4 regions of the Halopseudomonas phragmitis genome follow, and region 4 is predicted to be linked to each of the others. Evidence: predicted binding sites of a transcription regulator. Region 4 holds the regulator's gene; each other region holds the start of a gene.
What was found. Region 4 encodes sigma-54, which starts transcription at its own class of promoters, with help from an activator protein. Its sites were predicted from a motif close to ANTGGCATNNANNTTGCTNT; they were not measured.
Positions count from the first base shown of each region.

Region 1: a site for sigma-54 is predicted at 2,450-2,469, ahead of BVH74_RS09715 (flagellar basal body-associated FliL family protein). Genes of this name have one in related genera too.
Region 2: a site for sigma-54 is predicted at 2,990-3,009, ahead of BVH74_RS07810 (CmpA/NrtA family ABC transporter substrate-binding protein). Genes of this name have one in related genera too.
Region 3: a site for sigma-54 is predicted at 1,843-1,862, ahead of flgA (flagellar basal body P-ring formation chaperone FlgA). Genes of this name have one in related genera too.

Region 1 covers NZ_CP020100.1:2,109,549-2,115,146, reverse strand. The annotation lists gene fliO (flagellar biosynthetic protein FliO) at 1-397, opposite strand, end outside; gene fliN (flagellar motor switch protein FliN) at 397-864, opposite strand; gene fliM (flagellar motor switch protein FliM) at 905-1,876, opposite strand; gene BVH74_RS09715 (flagellar basal body-associated FliL family protein) at 1,886-2,401, opposite strand; gene BVH74_RS09710 (flagellar hook-length control protein FliK) at 2,540-3,676, opposite strand; gene BVH74_RS09705 (Hpt domain-containing protein) at 3,767-4,105, opposite strand; gene BVH74_RS09700 (fused response regulator/phosphatase) at 4,272-5,598, opposite strand, start outside.
Region 2 covers NZ_CP020100.1:1,688,224-1,693,821, reverse strand. The annotation lists gene BVH74_RS07820 (ABC transporter ATP-binding protein) at 1-243, opposite strand, end outside; gene BVH74_RS07815 (ABC transporter permease) at 344-1,363, opposite strand; gene BVH74_RS07810 (CmpA/NrtA family ABC transporter substrate-binding protein) at 1,410-2,804, opposite strand; gene BVH74_RS07805 (adenosine deaminase) at 3,191-4,213, shown strand; gene BVH74_RS07800 (peptide chain release factor 3) at 4,349-5,598, shown strand, end outside.
Region 3 covers NZ_CP020100.1:2,242,553-2,248,150, reverse strand. The annotation lists gene BVH74_RS10405 (CheR family methyltransferase) at 1-828, opposite strand; gene BVH74_RS10400 (chemotaxis protein CheV) at 862-1,803, opposite strand; gene flgA (flagellar basal body P-ring formation chaperone FlgA) at 1,921-2,631, shown strand; gene flgM (flagellar biosynthesis anti-sigma factor FlgM) at 2,774-3,100, shown strand; gene BVH74_RS10385 (flagella synthesis protein FlgN) at 3,152-3,610, shown strand; gene BVH74_RS10380 (flagellar brake protein) at 3,677-4,420, shown strand; gene BVH74_RS10375 (MFS transporter) at 4,427-5,598, opposite strand, start outside.
Region 4 covers NZ_CP020100.1:234,907-240,504, reverse strand. The annotation lists gene rapZ (RNase adapter RapZ) at 1-409, opposite strand, end outside; gene ptsN (PTS IIA-like nitrogen regulatory protein PtsN) at 412-867, opposite strand; gene hpf (ribosome hibernation-promoting factor, HPF/YfiA family) at 886-1,194, opposite strand; gene BVH74_RS01060 (RNA polymerase factor sigma-54) at 1,285-2,781, opposite strand; gene lptB (LPS export ABC transporter ATP-binding protein) at 2,913-3,638, opposite strand; gene lptA (lipopolysaccharide transport periplasmic protein LptA) at 3,646-4,173, opposite strand; gene lptC (LPS export ABC transporter periplasmic protein LptC) at 4,160-4,741, opposite strand; gene BVH74_RS01040 (KdsC family phosphatase) at 4,738-5,271, opposite strand; gene BVH74_RS01035 (KpsF/GutQ family sugar-phosphate isomerase) at 5,268-5,598, opposite strand, start outside.

The sequences.
Region 1 (5,598 bases), 1.9 Mb from region 4:
GCAAGGTATTGATCCGCCCAGGCGAGGCCCCGAGCAGCAGTTGCTTGCCGCCGACATCGACCAACAGCAAACGATCACGCGGCCCCAGCGCCATGCTGCTGACCAGCCGGATATGCTGGCCACCCTGTCCAGCCATGGGCCCGATCCGACGCATCAGCCAACCCAGCACAAAGATCAACGCCACCACAACCATCAGGCCAACACCCAATTGCGCCAACTGCGAAGTCAGGGACATCTGGGTGGCACTTGGGGCATTGGCCGCCGGAGTATCAGCCCAGCCGGCCAACGGCAACGCCAACACTCCGGTCAGAACCAACAGTACTTTCAGCCATGGCTTTGCCGCAGACAGACCGGCGGCGGCCCGGACTGGAGAGGATACGATTGCTGTTGGTTTCATCAACGCAGCTTCTTGATCCGTTCAGAGGGGCTGATCACATCGGTCAGACGAATACCGAACTTTTCGTTGACCACCACCACCTCACCATGGGCAACCAGAGTACCGTTGACCTTGACGTCCAGCGGCTCACCGGCCAGCCGATCCAACTCGACCACCGAGCCCTGGTTCAACTGCAGCAGGTTGCGGATGGTAATATCGGTATTGCCGACTTCCATGGAAATGGTGACAGGAATATCCAGGATCACATCCAGATTCGGGCCGTCGACCGACTGGAATGGCCCGTCATCGACATTGTTCGCCGAGGAGCTGAACTCTTCCATCGGTACCCGGGCACCCTGATCCTGCGTCAGCAAGGCATCGATATCATCCTGGCTGGCGTCTCCAGCCTCCTCCAGCGCGGCCGCCCACTCATCGGCCAGCGCCTGCTCCTCAGGGGTGACTTCATCAGGCTTGCCGTCATCAGCCATCGTTTCGTTCCTCTAGTGTTTCGTTATTGTCCAGTGACACTCAGCGCGGGCGTGGCACCGGCCCCAGAATTTGCAGGGCCAGGTTACCCTTGACCGCACCCAGCTTGGCCTTGAAGGTGGGCACGCCGTTGGCGCACAACACCATTTGTTCGGGCAACTCGACCGGAATCACATCACCGACCTGCATGCTGAGCAGATCCCTGACTTTGAGTTGACGCCGAACCACAGTGGCACTGAGCGGCACCTTGACCCCGGTAATTTCCTCACGCAATGCGCGCACCCAGCGCTCGTCATGTTCATCCACATCTGATTGCACCCCTGAATCCAGCACCTCACGCAAGGGTTCAATCATCGAATAGGGGAAGGTCACGTGCAGATCGCCACCGCCACCGTCCAGCTCGATATGGAAAGTCGAGACCACCACCACCTCGCTGGGGCTGACGATATTGGCCAGGGCCGGATTGACCTCGGAGTTGACGTACTCGAAATTCACTTCCTGGACCGCCTGCCAGGCTTCCTTGAGGTCGACGAAGGCCTGATCCAGCACCATCCGTACCACCCGAAGTTCGGTCGGCGTGAATTCACGCCCCTCGATCTTGGCATGCCGGCCATCGCCACCAAAGAAGTTGTCTACCAGCTTGAACACCAGCTTGGCGTCCAGAATGAACAGTGCGGTACCGCGCAATGGCTTCATCTTAACCAGGTTGAGACTGGTCGGTACGTACAGCGAGTGTACATATTCACCGAATTTCATCACCTGAACACCGCCAACCGCGACATCGGCTGAGCGGCGTAACAGGTTGAACATGCTGATCCGGGTATAACGGGCAAAGCGTTCGTTGATCATCTCCAAAGTCGGCATCCGACCCCGGACGATGCGATCCTGGCTGGTCAGGTCATAGCTTTTGACCGACCCCGGATCGGCATCATCATCGGTATCGATCGCACCGTCATCGACACCATGCAGCAGGGCATCGATTTCATCTTGTGAGAGCAGATCCTGAACAGCCATAAGGGTTTCCTATTGCAGAACCAGGTTGGTGAACAGCACCGACTCAATTACCGGGTTGCCCACTTCTTTTTCCAGCAGGGCCTGAACCGCCAGAGTTGCGCGCTGGCGCAGCTCATCCTTGCCCTCCGGAGTCAGCAATACCTCGAACTCCTCGCTGGAAAACAGCATGACCAGTTGGTTGCGAATCAGCGGCAAATGCCGGTTCAGCGACGCCATGCCGCCCTGATCTCGACCCAGCAAGGCCACACTCACCTGCATATAACGCTGCCGGCCGGCATGGCTGTAATTGACCACGAACGGCGGCTCCAGCGTTTGATACAGCGCCATGGCTCGCACCGGGGCCACTGGCTCGGCCGGTGCTTCGGTGGTCTCATCGCGATCACCGCCAAGCAGAAAAAAACCGACGCCCCCAAGGGAGACCAGCAGCGCCAGCAAGCCGACGCCAACCAGCACAAACAGGGTTTTACGGCTCTTTCCCGACGATTCTGCTGCGACCTGCGCCGCCGCTGCTTGCTGCTTTGCCATGCCAATATTCCGTCACATCGCAGGCTTGAACGCCCGTTTTAACTGAATTCAGCAACTCCCGTGCCAATCTGGGAGTTGTTGAAAGGATGTGTGTAGGATATAGGCCTGAACGGCAAATGTCTTGGGTCGCGCCAGCTATCAAATATAGAAATCAACCAGACGCTGATTGCTGATCTGCTGCACGACCTGATTGAGCAACTCGACCTCCGGTTCAGCATCCAGGCCGGGCTGACTGGTCCCGGCATTGGCGGCAAGCCCTGAGCCGGTACCGCGGCCCTGCTGACCGTCGGGCGCCGAGTCGCCGACCGAAACGCTGTGCAACTCCAGCCCCTGCTGGGTGAAGAGTTCGCGCAGCCTGAAGACCTGCGCTTCCAGCGCCTCGCGCACCCCAGCATTCTGACTGACGAACTGCACCTGGTGTTCCTGACCACGGCTCTGGATGTGAATTTCCAGCGGCCCCAGCTCAGCCGGGTCCAAACGGATTTCCACACCCCGCAGATTCTGGCTGGACATCCACATCACCTTTTCCACTACGGAGTCCCCCCAGCCGCTCTGCCCAAAGGGAACACCCAGCGATTGAGAAGTCGCGGTTACCGCACGGCTGGTCAGCGCACCTTGAGCTGCAGCCTGCTGCGCCGCCCCCAGGCGTTGAGCGGCATCACCCGTTTCGCCGTCACTGCGACCTGATCCCGACACGCTGTCCAGGCTATCGCCCAACCGCGCGGCGAAACTGCTCTCGGCGGCCGCAGGCTGGGCCGTGATTTGCCGCAGATTGAGCTTCATCTCGAGCAGATCCAGCCGCTCCTTGCCGACCGCTGAGCGGGAGTCTTCAGCAGGCTGTGCAACCTTGGACTGGCTCTGACTCGGGTCAACGGCCACTCCTGAGGTCATGGTACGGGCATTGTCCAGCCAACGTACCCACTCATCGGCAATCGCGGCAATGACCTCCGGTGCGGCATTGGCCAGAGTCGGATCGGATACTTCCATCTCGCCGGCCTCGGTCATTTCCGCAGCCAGCGGGTCGACCGGCAACTCCTTGCCGTCGGCGGCAAGGGTCAAGGCTTCAATTGCCACCCTCGCCGCATCCGGATCATCACCATTCAGCAGCTCGATCAACGCCTCAAGCCGTTCAGGGTTCTGGCCCGCCAGGATCTCGGCAAAGGACTCCGGGGTCTCGCCATCCAGTGATACTGCCTGGATCTGCTCGTCACTGAACAGTCCTGCCTGGCGCAAATCCTGGCCAAGCGACAGCAGCAGATTCTGAGTGACATTCATTGCGCGGTCTCCGTAGGTTAATGCATGCAATCGGTAGCGTTACCGACTCCAAGCAAACTACGGGCCAGCTTATTGGAATAACGAAGCGATTCAGGGGGAAAGCAGTGGCTGCAGGCGTTGAAAGCACCTGCGCATGTCGGCCAGCGCCTGTTTGGCCCTGTCGCCATCCGCCTGCTGGCCAGCCAGCTCGGCAGCGAGACAGGACTGTTCCAGCGCCCGGGCACCGATATTGCCACAACTGCCTTTGAAACTGTGGGCCTGCTGGCGAAAACCTTCCCAGTCCTGACAATCCAGGCAGTAGCTCATCAGGTGCAAACGTTGCTGAGCGTCAGAACGAAAGGTGGCGAGCAATAACGCGAAATCGTCCTGCATCAGTTCACGCAGGTTCGCTTGTACCTCTTGATCAAGATCAGGCAATGTTACGGGCATACGATCCTTGTTTATTAGTCAATTCCAGCGCATCAAGTCAACTAGGGAACCTCTGCAAAACGTAGGCGAGGCCGGCAAGACAAGGCAAAAACAGCCGAAAAAGCGGAGTTTACGTGGTGTAAATGAGCATTTTGAGGCTGTTTTTAACGCAGTATTGCCAACGCAGCTAGTTTTTCAGAGGTTCCCTAGTATGCCCAAGCCGCCACTCAAAGACCACCGCCACCCGGTTGCCGGCCGGGCTGAAGCTCATATCCCGCGCCAGCGCCCGGATCAGCGCCAGGCCGCGTCCGGCATAGCCATCGGTACTGTCTTCTGGAACTGGCGGGTTGAAACCCCGGCCACTGTCCTCCACCTCGATGAGCAACTCGCCCCCCTGCGCCAATGGCCGGTGATCCAGCGACACACGGATCCAGCCGTCATCAAGTTGCTGTAGGCGCCGATTACGTTCGGCGTAATATCGACTAAAGCCTGCTGAATCACGTTTCCAGCTGGAGTCCAGCGCCAGCAGGCCATGCTCCAGGGCATTGCTATACAACTCGGTGAGAATGGTGAACAGGCTGCCGGCGTGCTCACGCAGCCCCGGCACATCCATCAGCACCTCTAGCAGAAATGGCAAGGGGTTATGCTTACGAATCGAAGCCGCTCGAAACTGGTAGGACAATTGCCAGTCTTGCGCGGCCAGATGATCGCTGGCCAGTTGACGCTGAGCCGGCGGCTGAATGCCGTTCTCCCCCATGACCACTTCGAGCAGGCTTAGGTCATCCTCTGGGCTACCGTGGAACGCCTCGATATCTTCCAGCAACGCATCAAACACCATAGCCGGGAGCCCGGCCTGGCGCTCCAGCACAGCCATTACCCGCTGCTCGCCAAACTGCTCGCCGGCCTGATTGCGACTCTCGATCACGCCATCGGTCCAGCACAGCAGCCGCTCACCCGGAGCTACCGACAGCACCACCGGATTGGGGTCGAAACGCTCGGCACTGGCCACTCCCAGCGGCAAATGCGCGGAGGGAATCCGGTGTAGCAGTTCGGCCTGCGGGCCGATGATCAATACCTCAGGCAAACCACCGTTCCAGACCTCAACAAGACCTTTGCCCGGACTGATCTCAATGAGTACCGCGCAACAGAAAATGCCCACCGGTAAAATCCGCCCGAGCTTGTGGTTGAGTTCAAGCAGGATGTCACGCAGATGGAAGCCGCGCGCTGTCATGGCATAGAACACCTCGGCCAATGGCATGGCGCCAATGGCCGCCGACAGTCCGTGCCCGGTGAAATCGCCCAACAGAATATGCATACCTCCAGCAGGCTTGTAGGCCGCCAGCAGGATATCGCCGTTGAACATAGCGAAGGCCGATTGCAGATAACGCAGATTGGGCGCCCCCAGACAGCCAGCATGGGCCACCCGATCAAAGATGATCTTGGCCAGCTCCTGATCACGCAACAGGTTGCGATGCTGGCTAGCGATCAGGTCACGCTGGCTCTGCAGGGTCCGG
Region 2 (5,598 bases), 1.5 Mb from region 4:
CACCGCCCGGTCCGGCCCCGGCTGGGTCACTTCCCGCCCTTCCAGAATGGCGCCACCCTCGGTAGCCTGCAGCAGGCCGGCGACGATGTTCAGTACGGTCGATTTGCCGCAGCCGGAGTGGCCGATGATCGATACGTACTCGCCCTTGGCGATTTTCAGGTTGACCCGGTCCAGCGCGCGGAAGCTGCCGCCGCGTACCGGGAAGTCGATGGATACTCCGCTCAGGTCAAGGAAGGAGCGGATTGTCGCTGGCTCGGTCTGGGCCGCCTGCTGCGGCTCGCTGACAAGATCCTTGATAGCGTGAAGGACTGACATGTTGTGCTCTCCTGTACTTATTCGCTACTCATTGGGCCGCGGTTTTGTCGTGGGACAGGCATTTCTGCAGAGTGACCATCAGCCAGTCGAGCAGAAAGCCGATGATGCCGATCGCCAGCACCGCCACCATGATCCGTCCCAGCGAGTTGGAGCTGCCGTTCTGGAACTCGTCCCAGATGAACTTGCCCAGGCCCGGGTTCTGCGCCAGCATTTCGGCGGCGATCAGGACCATCCAGCCGATCCCCAGCGAGATCCGCAGACCGGTGAACATCATCGGCAGAGCCGCGGGAATGGCGATCTTGAAAATCCGGGTGGCCAGCGGCAGGCGGATCACCCGACCGACATTGATCCAGTCGCGATCGATCGAAGCCACCGCCACTGCCGTGTTAATCAGCGTCGGCCATAGTGAGCAGAGCATCACGGTGATCGCCGAGGTGACGAACGAGCGTTGGAACCAGGGGTCGTCGGAGACGTACACGGCGCTGACCACCATGGTCACAATCGGCAGCCAGGCCAGTGGCGACACTGGTTTAAGCACCTGCACCAGCGGGCTGATCGCCCCATATAGACGCGGACTCAGGCCACAGGCTACGCCAATCGGGATTGCTATCAGGCTGGCCAGGACGAAACCGGCGAAGACGGTCTTCAGACTGGTGAAAATCTGATCGACAAAGGTCGGCTTGCCGGTGTAGCTGCGCCAGCGCACTTCAGCGTTGGGGTCGGCTTCCAGTAGCCGGGCGTTGCGTTCGACCTGACGCTCGAGAAAGGCCCGCTCACGCCCGCGCTCGGCCTGATGCTCGGCATACAGGTTGCCGGCCTGCTCCCAGACCTGAACGGGGCCAGGCAAGTCGCCCAGGCTGGTCTTCACCTGGGCCGCCAGCGCCGACCACAGCAGCAGGAAGATTGCGATCGCCAGCAGCGGCAGACCGACCCGGTTGAACAGCTCACCGAGCTGTTCGCGCAGGTTCTCGCCGCGCACCAGGCGCACCACCGGCACCATCCAGGTGAAGCCGGTCATTTCAAGGTAGTGAATCAGTCGATTGGTCATGTTCATGCACCTCAGCCCGGCCCCGCAGCCGCGGGGCCAAGGCGTTTCAGAGTTTCTGCTCGCCCTTGAGTCCGATCGTCAGGCTGTTGAGGTAGTCGTTGGGGGTTCGGCCATCGAACACCACACCGTCGATAAACTCGCTCTGCGGCGCCCGCATGCCGTCTTCCGTGGCGAAGTCAGGGAACACCGAGGCCGGCAGCTTGCCTTCGGCGATCAACGCCTCGGCGGCCTGGCGGTAGACTTCCGGGCGATAGACTTTCTTGGCCATGTCCAGATACCAGCTGTCAGGCTTGTGCTCGGGGATCTGGCCCCAACGGCGCATCTGGGTCAGGAACCAGATGGCATCGGAGTAATAGGGATAGGTCGCGTGGTGACGGAAGAACACGTTGAAGTCCGGCACCTCGCGCTTATCACCCTTCTCGTATTCGAAGGTGCCGGTCATCGAGTTGGCGATTACCGCCTCGTCCGCGCCGACATAGTGCGGCTGGGCCAGGATCTTCACCGCCTCGGCGCGGTTGGCGTTATTGTCGGCATCCAACCAGTGGGCGGCCCGGATCAGCGCCTTGACCACGGCAATGTGGGTGTTGGGATGCTGTTCGGCCCAGCTGTTGCTGACCCCGAACACCTTCTCCGGGTTGTTGCGCCAGATCTCGTAGTTGGTGATCACCGGCACCCCGATGCCCATGAACACCGCTTGCTGGTTCCACGGCTCACCAACGCAGTAGCCATGAATAGTGCCGGCCTGAAGCGTGGCCGGCATCTGCGGCGGCGGGGTAACCGAGAGCAGCACCTCGGCATCCAGCTGGCCGGAAGTATCACCTTTGTGCGGGGCGTAATAGCCGGGATGAATACCGCCAGCAGCCAGCCAATAACGCAGCTCGTAGTTGTGGGTCGAGACCGGGAACACCATGCCCATCTGGAAGCGCTGCCCGCGATCGCGGAAACCCTCGACTACCGGCTTGAGGTAGTCAGCCTTGATCGGATGTACCGGCTTGCCGTTCTCGTGCGGAATATGCGGTTTCATCGCCTCCCAGACTTCGTTGGAAACAGTGATCGCATTACCGTTGAGATCCATGGAAAAGGCGGTAACCACATGGGCCTCGGTACCAAAGCCAATGGTTGCGCCAATCGGCTGGCCGGCCAACATGTGCGCACCGTCCAGTTCGCCATCGATCACTCGGTCGAGCAACACCTTCCAGTTGGCCTGAGCCTCGAGGGTTACGAACAGCCCTTCATCCTCGAAATATCCGCGCTCGTAGGCAATCGCCAGCGGCGCCATATCGGTCAGCTTGATAAAGCCGAACTTCAGATCTTCTTTCTCCAGCGGCCCGGCAGCCTGGGCCAGTGCGCTGCTCAACAGTCCGACCCCCAGCAACGCCGTCGCCAGTCGCCGACCAATGGTCGCCAACCCCGGGTGTGCCCGATTACCTGCATGTGACATGGAATAGCTCCTCGATAAAGTGTTGGTTCGCCGATCAGGACGCAGGCCGGACCCCTCGATGCAGGCACAAAAAAAGGCGTCCACGTTCACAACCCTGTTCACGGTCGTGTCGGTGGACGCCTTTGCCCTGAGATCAAATTGTCAGGCCGGCCGCCTCATCTGCATGCCTTGCCCCTGTCCCGAATAAAGCAATGGCTGTACCAACTTTTATCAACTCACTGAAATTCATAGATAAAAACAGTCTTTGGAACCGGCGCCAAGGGCACCCATGCCTGCTGGCGGTGCGCATCAACGTTCTGACGCACTGTGCTTGTGCAAGGCCTGATCAGGCCGGCCAAGGTGGTATCATGGATCGCCTGATCAACCGCGCAGTCCAAGGAATACCCATGCCCCACTCTCTCCTGTCACTGGCCGAACGCATGCCCAAGGCCGAACTGCACCTGCATATCGAGGGCAGTCTGGAGCCTGAACTGGTGTTCCAACTGGCCGAGCGCAACCAGGTCAAACTGGCCTATGCCGATATCGACAGCCTGCGTGCAGCCTATGCGTTCAGCAATCTGCAGGACTTTCTCGATGTCTATTACGCTGGCATGTCGGTACTGCTGACCGAGCAGGATTTCTTCGACCTGACCTGGGCCTATTTGACCCGCGTGCAACAAGACAACGTGGTGCACGTGGAGATTTTCTTCGACCCGCAGGCGCACCTGGAGCGTGGCGTCGGTCTGGACGTGCAGATTGGTGGCATCCGTCGGGCCCTGGAACAGGGCAAGCGCGAACTGGGCATCAGCTTCCGGTTGATCCTGTCGTTCCTGCGTCATCTGAGCGAAGACAGCGCCCTCGAAACTCTGGAACTGGCCCAGCCGTTCGCTGAGCAGATCGACGGCTTTGGCCTCGACTCCTCCGAACGCGGGCATCCGCCGAGCAAATTCGCCCGGGTGTTCGCCCGCTGCCAGCAACTGGGTTACAAGATCACCGTGCACGCCGGTGAGGAAGGCCCGCCCGAGTATGTCTGGGAGGCCCTGGACCTGCTCAAGGTTGACCGCATCGACCACGGCAACCGGGCACTGGAAGATGACGCACTGGTACGCCGGCTGGCCGCCGATGGCCTGACCCTGACCGTCTGCCCGCTCTCCAATCTCAAGCTGTGTGTAGTCGACGACCTGCGCCAGCACCCGATCCTGCGCATGCTCGATCTGGGCCTGAAGGCCACGGTCAACTCCGACGACCCGGCCTACTTCGGCGGTTATATCGGCGACAACTACCGGGCTCTGATCGAGCACCTGCCGCTAACCCGCGAGCAACTGTACCAGCTTGGGCGCAACGCCTTCGAGGGCGCCTGGCTCGATGAGCCAAGCAAACAGCGCCACCTGCAACGCCTGGAGCAAGTGTTCGCTGAGACGAGCAATTGACCGGCGGGCAGCGATACCCTTTGTCTTGACCACGACAATCGGCCACAATACGCGCCGATTGTCCTTTACCTCCGCCTGGAGCCGGCTGGCGCTGATGTGCCGTGGCTCCCTGCCTCAGCACGAACCGAACAGCACATGTCCAACGCCATCGCCAAAGAAGTCGCCAAGCGCCGTACCTTCGCCATCATCTCGCACCCGGATGCGGGTAAAACCACCATCACCGAACGGCTGCTGCTGATGGGCCAGGCGATCAACGTCGCCGGTACGGTCAAGGCGCGCAAATCCGACCGCCATGCCACTTCCGACTGGATGGCGATGGAGAAGCAGCGCGGTATCTCGGTCAGCACCTCGGTGATGCAGTTCCCCTACCGCGAGTGCATGATCAACCTGCTCGACACCCCCGGTCACGAGGACTTTTCGGAAGACACCTACCGTACCCTGACTGCGGTCGACTCGGCGTTGATGGTGCTCGACGGCGGTAAAGGGGTCGAGCCACGGACCATCGCCCTGATGGAAGTCTGCCGACTGCGCGACACCCCGATCGTCAGCTTCGTCAACAAGCTCGACCGCGATATCCGCGACCCTATCGAACTGCTCGACGAGATCGAGGCGGTACTCAACATCAAGGCCGCACCGATCACCTGGCCAATCGGCTGCTACAGGGATTTCAAGGGTGTCTATCACCTGCAGGGCGACTACATCATCGTCTACCAGCCTGGCCACGGCCATGAGCGTACCGAGCAGCAGCGGATTCAGGGGTTGGACTCGGCCGAGGCTCGCGACTATCTGGGCGATGACTACGACAACTTCGTTGAAGAACTGGAGCTGGTGCAGGGCGCCTGCCACAGTTTCGAGCCCGAGGCCTTTCTCAAGGGCGAGATGACCCCGGTATTCTTCGGTACCGCACTGGGCAACTTCGGTGTCGATCAGGTGCTGGACGCGGTTGTCGACTGGGCGCCGGCGCCGCTGCCGCGGCCGGCCAACGAGCGCCAGGTGGAAGCCACCGAGGCCCCATTCACCGGCTTTATCTTCAAGATCCAGGCCAACATGGATCCCAAGCACCGCGACCGGATTGCCTTCATGCGCATCTGTTCCGGCCACTACGAAAAGGGCATGAAGCTGCACCAGGTACGCACCGGTAAGGATGTCCGGATTGCCGACGCCCTGACCTTCTTCGCGGCCGAGCGCGAGCATCTTGAAGAGGCCTGGGCCGGCGATATCATCGGCCTGCACAACCACGGCACCATCCAGATCGGCGACACCTTCACCGAGGGTGAAAAGCTCGGTTTCACCGGCATCCCGCACTTCGCCCCGGAGCTGTTCCGCCGGGTACGGCTGAAAGACCCGCTGAAATCCAAGCAGTTGCGTCAGGGGCTGCAGGAACT
Region 3 (5,598 bases), 2.0 Mb from region 4:
CTACTTGACCTTGTAAACAATCCCCGGACTGCACTGCACCATCTGGTACAGCTCAGGCAAACCGTTGAGAGCTTCGGAAGCCCCCAGCATCAGGTACCCGCCCGGTTTGAGCGTGGCATGCATGCGTCGCAGGATGTCTTTCTTCACTTCCGCCGAAAAGTAGATCAGAACATTGCGGCAGAAGACGATATCGAACTTGCCGAGCATGGCGTAACTGTCGAGCAAGTTCATCGCCCGAAACTCGACCCGATTGCGAATAGCCGGCTTGACCACCCAGCGCCCCGGCCCGACAGGATCGAAAAAACGATTGAGGCGATCCTGGGACAACCCCCGGGCAACCGACAGACTGTCGTATTCGGCACCCTTTGCCGCATTGAGAATACCGCCCGACAGATCGGTCGCGACGATCTGGGCACCACCGCGCAACTGGCCCAGATTGGCGCGCTCGAACTCATCGATCGCCATGCTCAGCGAATACGGCTCCTGCCCCGAAGAACAGGCCGCCGACCAGATCCGCAGGCGCTGACCGGGATTATCCCGAATGAACTCAGGAATCAATCGGTTTTTGAGCACATCGAAGGGATAGACATCGCGAAACCACAAGGTTTCATTGGTGGTCATGGCATCAATGACCGCCTCACGCAAGCCGCCACGCGGCTGGAACTGAATCCGCTTGACCAATTCACCGAGACTCTTGATGCCTTCCTGATCCATCAACCGATTGAGCCGGCTGGCCACCAGGTACTGCTTGTTGTCCCCCAACACAATGCCGCAGGCCTTTTCCAGAAACTCCCGGAACACCTGAAAATCCTGACTGGATGACGTCACGCAGCTTGCCCCATAATCAATTCAAATCCACTCTCAGGCACCCGCCTCTCCCCTCAGGGCATGCAGCCTGGCGACCACCCGGCCAGCCAGTTCATCCGGCTTGAATTTAGCCAGGAAATCATCCGCGCCAACCTTCTTCACCATGGCCTGATTGAACACCCCTGACAAGGAAGTATGCAGCATCACATGCAAGCCATTGAGACGAGAATCATTGCGAATCTCGGCAGTCAGGGTATAACCGTCCATTTCCGGCATTTCGATATCCGAAACCATCATCAACAGATGGCTGGAAACATCCTCGCCACTATCGGCCAACGCCTTGAGCCAGTCCAGAGCCTGCCTGCCGTCGTTGAGCGCAACCACCTCAACCCCGACCTCTTCCAGGCAACGCTTGACTTGCTTGCGCGCTACTGACGAATCATCAACGATCAGGACCTTGCGCGACACCGCTTCGGCCTGTGTCTGCTCGTCAACCAGGCCCTGAGACAAGTGCTCGTTGACCGGCACGACCTCTGCCAGCACCTTCTCGACGTCGATGATCTCGACCATCTGGTCATCAACCCGAGTCACCGCCGTCAGGTAGTGCTCACGTCCTGTCCCGCGTGGCGGCGGATGAATCTCTGACCAGTTCATGTTGACAATCCGCTCGACCGAGCGCACCAGAAAACCCTGAACCTTGGTGTTGTATTCGGTAATGATCACAAAGGTATTGTCCAGGTTGCTCAGCCCTGGACCGCCAGTTGCCTTGTTCAGGTCGAGAATCGGTAGCGTACCGCCACGGATATGCGCAACACCACGAACCACCGGGTTGAGTTTGGGCATCAAGGTCAGCTTGGGGCATTGCAGCACCTCTTTGACCTTGAACACATTGATGCCGTAAAGCTGGTTGCCCGCCAACCGGAACAGCAAGAGCTCCAGGCGATTCTGGCCAACCAACTGAGTACGCTGATTGACCGAATCCATCACGCCAGCCATGAGCAACTCCTTATAGACATTATGGGTCACGGTAAGCAGAACGGCACGCTTCTTGCTGGATTCAACGCAATGCCAACAACTTGACGGGCAGCAACCTTTGCCATCCAGGTGTATTGTATGCGTTTTCTCAAACAGTGCATGGCTTTGACGGTATTTTTTTCCGCCGCCAGCTCGGCCAATCCGCTGATTGATCAGCTTATCGGCGCGACTACTGCATTTCTTGAGGATGAAATAGAAATGCACCTGGCCCGCAGTGCCCGCGAGGCCCGCTATCAAATCCAGGTCAGCCGACTGGACCCGCGCCTGCGTCTGCCGCAGTGTGCCGACCAAGACCTCAGCGTCAGCCTGGAAAGTCCGGCAGTGCCGGTCGGTCGGGTCACGGTGCGCGTCAGTTGCGAAGGTGAAAATCGCTGGCGACTATTTGTTCCTGCCCAGGTCAGCCTGTATCAGAACGTAGTAGTGGCTGTCCGACCGCTGGGGCGCCATAACGTGATCGGCAACCAGGATATCGCCTTGCTGGAACGGGACATCGGCCAGTTGGGAGACACCTACCTGACCGACCCGAGCCAGGTGGTCGGCATGCGGGTACGCCGCCCGATCAGCGCCGATAGCGCCATCAGTGCCAGCCAGCTTGAACTCGATGAAGTGGTCCGGCGTGGCGACAAGGTAGTGATCAGCGCCGCCAACGCCCAGATAGCTGTGCGTATGCCCGGCGAAGCCCTGGAAGGCGGCATCACCGGCAGTCAGATCCGGGTCCGCAACACCCGATCGGGCAGAGTGGTCACCGCCCGCATTCTGGGCCCCGGGCAGGTGCAGGTGGCGATGTGAAGGAGCAACCGACTGGGTTATACTGCGGCATCAGCAACCTGCGGCATTTTGTGCGCCCTGTCACAGGTTTTTTTCCTAAAGTTTTTCCAACATCGGCCGTTACAGGTGTTGATAGAAAATATTAGGTCCTGAGGACAACAGAATGGTTATTGACTTCAACGCTTCCAACAATGCCAACGGCAGCAGCCGTAGCGCCCAGAGTGGCGCCGCAGCGGGTAAGCGCGATGCTGGGCTCGAAAGCGCCAGCAAAGACCAGGCCAATAAGGCTCCGGCCAGCCCGCCGGCGGCAGATACCGCAGTCAAGCTCAGCAGCCAGGCACAACAATTGCAGGCTATTGAAGAACGCCTGCGCGATTTGCCGGAAGTTGACAGTGAACGCGTCGCCCAGATTCGCCAGGCTATCGCCCAGGGCAACTACAGCGTCGACAGCACCCGTATTGCCGACAAGCTGCTGAACCTGGAAAACTGATCCCCGCCACTCCCCCTGTGCGAGTGGCGGCTAGCGCCAAGGAGCCACCGCATGCAAGACCTTAACGCCATCATTGAGCGTACCCTTGAGCACGGGCGTCAATTCATTGAGCTTCTGGACCAGGAACTGGCCGCTCTCAGCGCCCGCGACCTACAGCAGCTTGACACTCTGGTAGCCGCCAAAGCCCCCGCGATAGAAGCACTGAGCCAACTGGACAGCGCGCTCACCAGCTACTGCCAGAGCCAGGGCCTGGCCGCCACCGGCGAACTTGAGCGTCATATCCATGACACTCACGGCGAAGCCTTGCACACTCAATACCGGGAACTGCTTCAGGCTTTGCAACAATGCCGTGAAGCCAATGAGCGCAACGCCCGACTGGTTCATCACAACCAGCACGTCACGGTGCGCCTGCTCGACATGCTGCGCAACCAAGGCGAACCCAGTAGCAATTTGTATGATCGCCTGGGTCAAATTCATGGCAGTCAAGGCAGGCCATTGAGCAAGGCCTGAGATGGCTGTCACAAGGCCATCAGCCTGCTATAGTTGACCGATTGTCGTTCGAGCCGAGATACCTAAGTGTCAAACCTGTTTGAAGAAGAAGCTGGCCCACAGCCGCCCCGCGAGATTCGTTCGAGCATCGAAATCCTGGCCCTGCTCAAAGGTTTGCAGCAACACCGTGAACCGCTGAAAATCAGCTTCGATGATCGCCACCAGGCGTTTCAGAGCTTTATCGTCCAATTGGACAGTGATCGTCTATGGATCGATGAGTTGATCCCCCAGGAAGGCAATCGCTACATGAGCCAGCAGGAAGCCTTTCAGGTGGACGCCTGGCGTGACGGCGTGCATATTCGTTGGTACTGTCCGAGCGCCCGCCAGGTCATGCTCGATGACGCTCCGGCGTTTGAAACCAGCCTGCCGCTTGAATTGACCTATCACCAGAAACGTGGCGCGTTCAGGGCAGCTGTAGCCCGCGGGCTCAATACCAAACTCGGACTGGTCCACAGTCAGCGCAGCTATGAAGCCAACGGCCAACTGATCGACATATCCGCCACCGGCTGCAAAATCCGCCTTGCCGGTGCCTGGCACGAACGCCTGCAACCAGGCGAAGTGTTCGACCTCAGTTACTTGGAACTACCCGATAGCGGGCGCATGCCGGTAAGCGTGGAAATCCGTCATTGCCACTACGACGCCAACCAGGATGAAACCCAGGTAGGAATCAAGTTCAAGCAGGCCAGTCCCAATATCCAGCGCCAGATCGACCGCTTCGTCAACCAACTCCAGCGCGAGGCCCGCCGTTTTGAGAAGAATGATCTGTTCTGACCCTGTCTAGCCGGGGCGATGATCGGCCTGATCTTCGTCCCGCTCGCTCATTGCAGCCAGCGCATCACCATCGTCCAGCATCTGCTCGACCACCATCTGCTCATCAACCCGCGGATCCAAAGCAGCCGCCAGCGGTGAACTCACTACGTTACCGGCAGCCGGCATAAAATGAACTGGCGCCTCTTCGACCAGATGATCACCCGTTACCGTACCCGGTCTGACCTTGACCACCAGAATCATGCTGCAGCAGGCCATAAACACATAGAGCATCTCAATGCCCCATTGCTTCATCACCAGCGAACCCAGCAAAGGCCCCAAACTGGCACCCAGACCGAAGGTCACCAGCAACATTGCCGAGAGCGGCACCCGCTCCTCCTGCTCAACATGGTCGTTGGCCAACGCTACCGCCAAAGGATAAAGAGTGAAGGCTAGCACCCCAAACATCGCAGTCAGCACCAGCAAGGCAAAATCGGGAGCCGCCGTCAGAGCGATGATCAACACCACTCCGGTCAGCACAATGGCATTCAACTGAATGGTCCGACTGCGTTCAAAACGGTCCGACAACCAGCCTGCCGGCCACTGCGCGCACAAACCAGCACCAATGGCCACGGCCATGAATACCCCGATTTCCGAGGTGCTCAAACCAACACCGCTGGCAAACACCGGAGCAAGTCCATAGAACGCGCCCAGCAGCAAGCCGGCAACCGCGACAGTGGTCAAGGCCTGCGGAATCCGCTGCACAAATAACCGGACCTTGAGTGGTGCCGGGTGCAACGGTGCAGGATGCAGGCGCTTGGTAACCGCGACTGGTACCAGACACAGGGAGAAGCACATCGCGACCAACAGCAGATGCTTGATATCCAGCTCCGGCATGACCGTCAGCACCACCTGCCCCAAGACCAGCCCCAGATAGGTCACTACCATATAACTGGCGAATACCATGCCACGCTGATGGGACTCGGACTGCTCATTGAGCCAACTTTCAAGCACCATGTACTGACACATCATCGCCATGCCGACCAGAATGCGCAGCCCCAGCCAGATCTCGACACTACCGGTCAGAGCGTGCCCCAACACCGATGCTGTAACCACCCCAGCACTAGCCACGAAGGCGCGGATATGACCAACCTGAGCGATCAACCGGTGCCCTACCGACGCACCCAGCACCAGTCCCAGGT
Region 4 (5,598 bases):
TGAGATCGGCCAGGTCGATGATCGGCTCAAGCAGGCGCAGTTCTTCGGCGATGGCCTCGGCCAGCGAGTGGCTGCTGTCGGTCAGAGGGTGTTTGCGCCGGGTCTCGGAGAAGCGCTTGATCAGCACTTCGTCGGTGGCGGCAAGGAACAGAATATCGCAGCGAATGCCGGCGTCACGGACCTGCTTGAGCAACTCGGGGAAGCGCCGCAGGTCGCTGGGCAGGTTGCGCGCATCGATGCTGATTGCCACCTTGGGCAGGTTCAGCTCGGTGTTGTTGGCTTCCTTGGCCAGCTCTGGCAGCAGGCCGGCTGGCAAGTTGTCGATGCAGTAGTAGCCGTTGTCTTCCAGCAGGTGTAGGGCGGTACTCTTGCCTGAGCCGGAACGGCCACTGACCACAACCAGACGCATGTTTAGCTCCCGTCGCTGCCGACCATTGTCTGGTACAGGCTGCTGGCGTCCGGAGCCTTGCGCAGTGCTTCGCGCAGCTCGGCCTGGTCAAGCTTTTCGGCCAGCATCTTGAGAATCTGCAGGTGTTGCTCGGTGGCTTCCTGGGGGACCAGCAATACGAAAATCAGGTCTACCGGTTCGCCGTCCAGAGCGTCGTAATCGATCTTGCTTTCCAGTTGCAGCAAGGCGCCAACGGCCTGTTCGCAGCCGGTGAGCCGACAGTGGGGAATGGCGATGCCGTGGCCGAAGCCGGTCGAACCCAGCTTTTCCCGGGCAATCAGGTTTTCGTAGATAGTGTCGGCGTCGAGGTCGGTGTGCTGGGCAATCAGCTTGCCGATCAGCTCCAGCACACGTTTCTTCGAGCCCCCTTGCACACCGGAGAAGGTGCGCTCGGGGGTCAGTATGTGGGTTATTTGCATGACTCTGTTGGGCCGGGATTAACGGTCGTTGGCGCCTTGTTGGCGATCCAGGTGTTTTTCCTTGTGCTTGATCAGCTGCCGGTCGAGCTTGTCGGTAAGCAAATCAATCGCTGCATACATATCCGTGTGCTCGGCGTTGGCGACCACTTCGCCCCCGGCGATGTGCAGGGTGGCTTCGACCTTCTGGCGCAGCTTCTCGACTTCCAGGGTCACCTGAACATTGGTGATCCTGTCGAAGTGCCGCTCAAGGCGGGCCATTTTTTCGTTGATGTAGTCGCGCAGGGATTCGGTGACGTCGAGTTGATGACCGCTAATGTTTAGTTGCATACGGCTTCTCCTGGTTGGCTGTTGTTACCGGGTACCGGTGTGGTACCCATGTTGCCACTTGTTACTACCGAATTCATTGATCTGTATGGGTTAAACCAAACGCTTTCGTTCGCTCGACGGGGCGATGTTCAATGACTCGCGATACTTTGCGATGGTCCGTCGGGCTACGTGGATCCCCTGTTCTTCAAGTAAACCAGCGATCTTGCTGTCGCTCAATGGTTTCTTCGGGTTTTCCGCTGCAACCAGCTTTTTGATCAGTGCCCGGATAGCGGTGGAGGAGAACTCGCCGCCCTCGCTGGTACTGACGTGGCTGGAGAAAAAGTACTTCAGCTCGAAGATTCCGCGCGGGGTATGCATGTATTTCTGGGTGGTGACCCGCGAGATGGTCGATTCATGCATGCCTACCGCTTCGGCGATGTCGTGCAGGACCAGAGGCTTCATGGCTTCTTCGCCGTGCTCGAGGAACCCGCGCTGATGCTCGACGATCTGGCTGGCAACTTTCATCAGGGTTTCGTTGCGGCTCTGCAGGCTCTTGATGAACCAGCGGGCTTCCTGCAGGTGGTTGCGCAGGTAGGTGTTGTCTTCGCTGCTGTCGGCTCGGCGTACCATCGAGGCGTAGTGGCCGTTGACCCGGACCTTGGGCACGGCATCCTGGTTCAGTTCGACGATCCAGCGCTGGTTGTCGCGCCGCACGATCACGTCGGGGATCACGTATTCCGGCTCGCCAGAGGCGATTTCCGCGCCTGGGCGCGGGTTCAGGGTCTGGATCAGGGCGATGACCACCCGCAACTGGTCTTCCTTGAGCCGGGTGCGGCGCATCAACTGGGCAAAGTCGCGGTTGCCGAGCAGTTCCAGGTGATCCTTGACCACCTTCATCGCCTGTTCGAGCAGTGGGGTGTCGCTTGGCAACTGGCGCAGTTGCAGCAGCAGGCATTCGCTCAGGTCGCGGGCGGCAATGCCGACCGGTTCGAATTGCTGAATGCGGTGCAGGACCATTTCGACCTCGTCCAGTTCGATCTCCAGTTCCGGATCGAAGGAGGCCAGAATCTCTTCAAGGGTTTCTTCAAGATAGCCGTCGGCGTTGATCGCATCGATCAGGGCCGTGGCGATCATGCGGTCGGTATCGGACATCGGCAGCAGGTTGAGCTGCCATTCCAGGTGGCTCTGCAGGGTTTCGCCGGTGCCGGTGCGCGAGGTGTAGTCCCAGTCTTCGTCATCGTTGCTGGGCAGTGAGCTGGCCGAAGTCTGGTAGACATCTTCCCATTGGGTATCGACCGGCAGCTCGTTGGGGATCTGTTCGTTCCAGTTGCCTTCGTCGTCGCTGTGCGGGCTGATGGAGTCAAGCTCGACTGGCTCGGGCAGAGTGACTGCTGGTGCGTCGTCGCTGTCGAGGCCGTTTTCCTGGCTGGCGCTGGGATAGTCGTCATCGCCATCGTCGGCCATTTCCAGCAGCGGATTGGCCTCCATGGCCTCTTGAACCTCTTGTTGAAGATCGAGGCTGGATAGCTGGAGTAGTCGAATGGCCTGCTGCAGCTGAGGGGTCATGGTCAGCTGCTGCCCCATCTTGAGGACGAGCGTGGGTTTCATTGTTTGGCGAAATACCTTATGCGCTGAGTCTAACCATTCCGAGGCCAGGCCCACCCTCCCTGTCGGCCTGTGCGGCGGGTGTTAACCAATAAACCGTACAGGCCTCTAGCATGCCTGAAATGTGTGCGCTTTTACAGGCGGAAGGTGTGCCCAAGATAGACATCTTTGACCAACTGGTTGGACAGCACAGCTTCAGCGTCACCTTCAGCGATGATATGGCCGTCGTTGACAATATAGGCCTTGTCGCAGATGTCGAGAGTTTCGCGCACATTGTGGTCGGTGATCAGCACGCCGATCCCCTTGTCACGCAAATGCTGGATGATCTGTTTGATGTCGTTGACCGAAATCGGATCGACCCCGGCGAAAGGTTCGTCAAGCAGTACGAACTTGGGTTCGCTGGCCAGGGCCCGGGCGATTTCGGCGCGGCGGCGCTCGCCGCCGGACAGGCTCATGCCCTTGGTGTCGGCCAGGTGGTGAATGTGGAACTCGCGCAGCAGGGCGTCGAGTTTGCCCAGCCGGCCCTTGCGGTTCAGGTCTTTGCGGGTTTCCAGAATCGCCATGATGTTGTCGGCTACCGACAGCTTGCGGAAGATCGAGGCTTCCTGGGGCAGATAGCCGATCCCCTGACGGGCGCGGCCGTGCATTGGCAGGGCGGTGATGTCCTTGCCGTCGATCAGGATATGCCCTTCGTCGGCCTTTACCAGTCCGACGATCATGTAGAAGCTGGTGGTCTTGCCGGCGCCATTGGGGCCCAGCAGGCCGACGATCTCGCCGCTGTTGATGGTGACCGAGATATCCCGGACCACCTTGCGGGCCTTGTAGGCCTTGGCCAGGTGGCGCGCCTCTAGGGTTGTCATGGCTGGCTTACTCGCTGCGTCTGCGCGGCTGAATGATGATTTCGATGCGTTCGTCGCCACTGGCGCTGGGGCCGCTGGCGCCCGGTGCCCGGCCGGCATCGACTACCTGGCGCTGAATGTCATAAGTGACGTATTCGCCGCGGAAGGTGTTGCTGTCCTGTTCGAGGAAGGCCTGCTCGATCAGGATGATGCGTTCGACATCGGCGTGATATTCGATGGTCAGACCGCGGGCGTTGATCGGCGTCTGGCCTTCGCGGGGGGTCTGCCGGTAAGTGGCCGGGCTGCCGACCGAGACGATTTTGCTGACCTCGCCATTGGCATCGGTATTGAGCGTCACCCGGTTGCCGGTCAGGCGCATGGTGCCTTGGGTGACAATCACGTTGCCGGTGTAGACCGCAGTGTTGTTGCGATCATCCAGGGTGGCGCTGTTGGCCTGGATGCGAATCGGTTGTTCGCTGTCGCTCGGCAGTGCCAGCGCAGGCAGCGAAGGGGTAAGCAGTAGTGCAGTGAGCAGCAGAGGGTTAGCGCACCTCATGTTGGCCTCGTACATTGGACAGCAGCGTTACGCGGCCGTCGTTGAAGTATAGCTGCATGCCGGTGGCGGTAGTGACGCCGCGGGCAGCCTCGATTTTAACGTCCTGGTCGGTTTCCGCGTAATCACGGGGCGGAAACACGGTCAATGCCTCTGTGCTCAGCTTGCGCCGCGGCTGGCCGGGCAGGCGCTGCTCGATCTGCACATCGCCGACCAGTTCGACCCGGTCGGCGTTATCGTAGGTATAGGCCTTGCGGGAAATGGTTTCCCACGGTTGTGCCTCGCCTTCACGATAGAACAGCAGGCGCGGAGCGCTTAGTTCGGTACTGTCGTTGCTGGCCAGGTGGCGGGCCTGTTCGCTTTCCAGGCGGTAGCGCGGTCGGCCTTCTTCATTGCGCTGCAGAATGCGCGGATTTTCCATGAAGAAATCCGGCTGGGCCGGGTCAGTGACCAGCGGTGCCGGAGTGTAACGCGACAGGCCGATGTTCCAATAGCCCACAGCCAATGCCACCACGGTAGCCAGGATGGCCAGCGCGCCGGTTAGCAGGTAGCGGGGCAGTTGCAATTTCACAGGTAGGCGGCCCTTGCACTGTCCAGGGTGCCCTGGGCGTGCATGATCAGTTCACAGAATTCCCGGGCGGCACCAGCGCCACCACAAGCTTGGGTGATGCCGTGGGCCTGCTCGCGAACGAAGCTGTCGGCAGTGGCTACCGCCATGCCAAGGCCGACCCGGCGGATCACCGGCAAGTCTGGCAGGTCATCGCCGAGAAAGGCTATCTGAGACAGTTCGACCGGTACCTGCTGGCGCAGTTCCGCCAGTGCGTTGAGCTTGTCTTCGCGGCCCTGGATCAGGTGGCGAATGCCAAGGTTGGCGGCGCGTCGCTCAACCAGTGGCGACTGGCGGCCGCTGATGATTGCAACCTCGACGCCGGAGGCGATCAGCATCTTGATACCGTGGCCGTCGAGGGTGTTGAACGACTTGAACTCGGTGCCGTCGGGCATGAAGAACAGCCGGCCATCGGTCAGGACGCCATCGACATCGAAAATCGCCAGGCGGATCTGCTGGGCCCGTTCAAGCAGTTGTGAGTGACTCAGGTTCATACTACCCCCGCGCGCAGCAGATCGTGCATGTTCAGCGCGCCAACCGGGCGGCCTTCGGTGTCGACCACGAACAGTCCGCTGATCTTGGCGTCTTCCATTACTTTCAGAGCTTCGGCAGCGAGAATGCCCTTGCGCACGGTCTTGCTGCGCGGGGTCATGACCTGGGCAATGCTGGCGCTGCGCAGGTCGACATCATGGTCCAGGGTGCGGCGCAGATCGCCGTCAGTGAAGATCCCGGCCAGTTTGCCTTCGGCGTCGACGATCCCGGTCAGGCCCAGGCCTTTGCGGGTCATTTCCAGCAGGGCATCGCGCAGCGGTGTGTCGGGG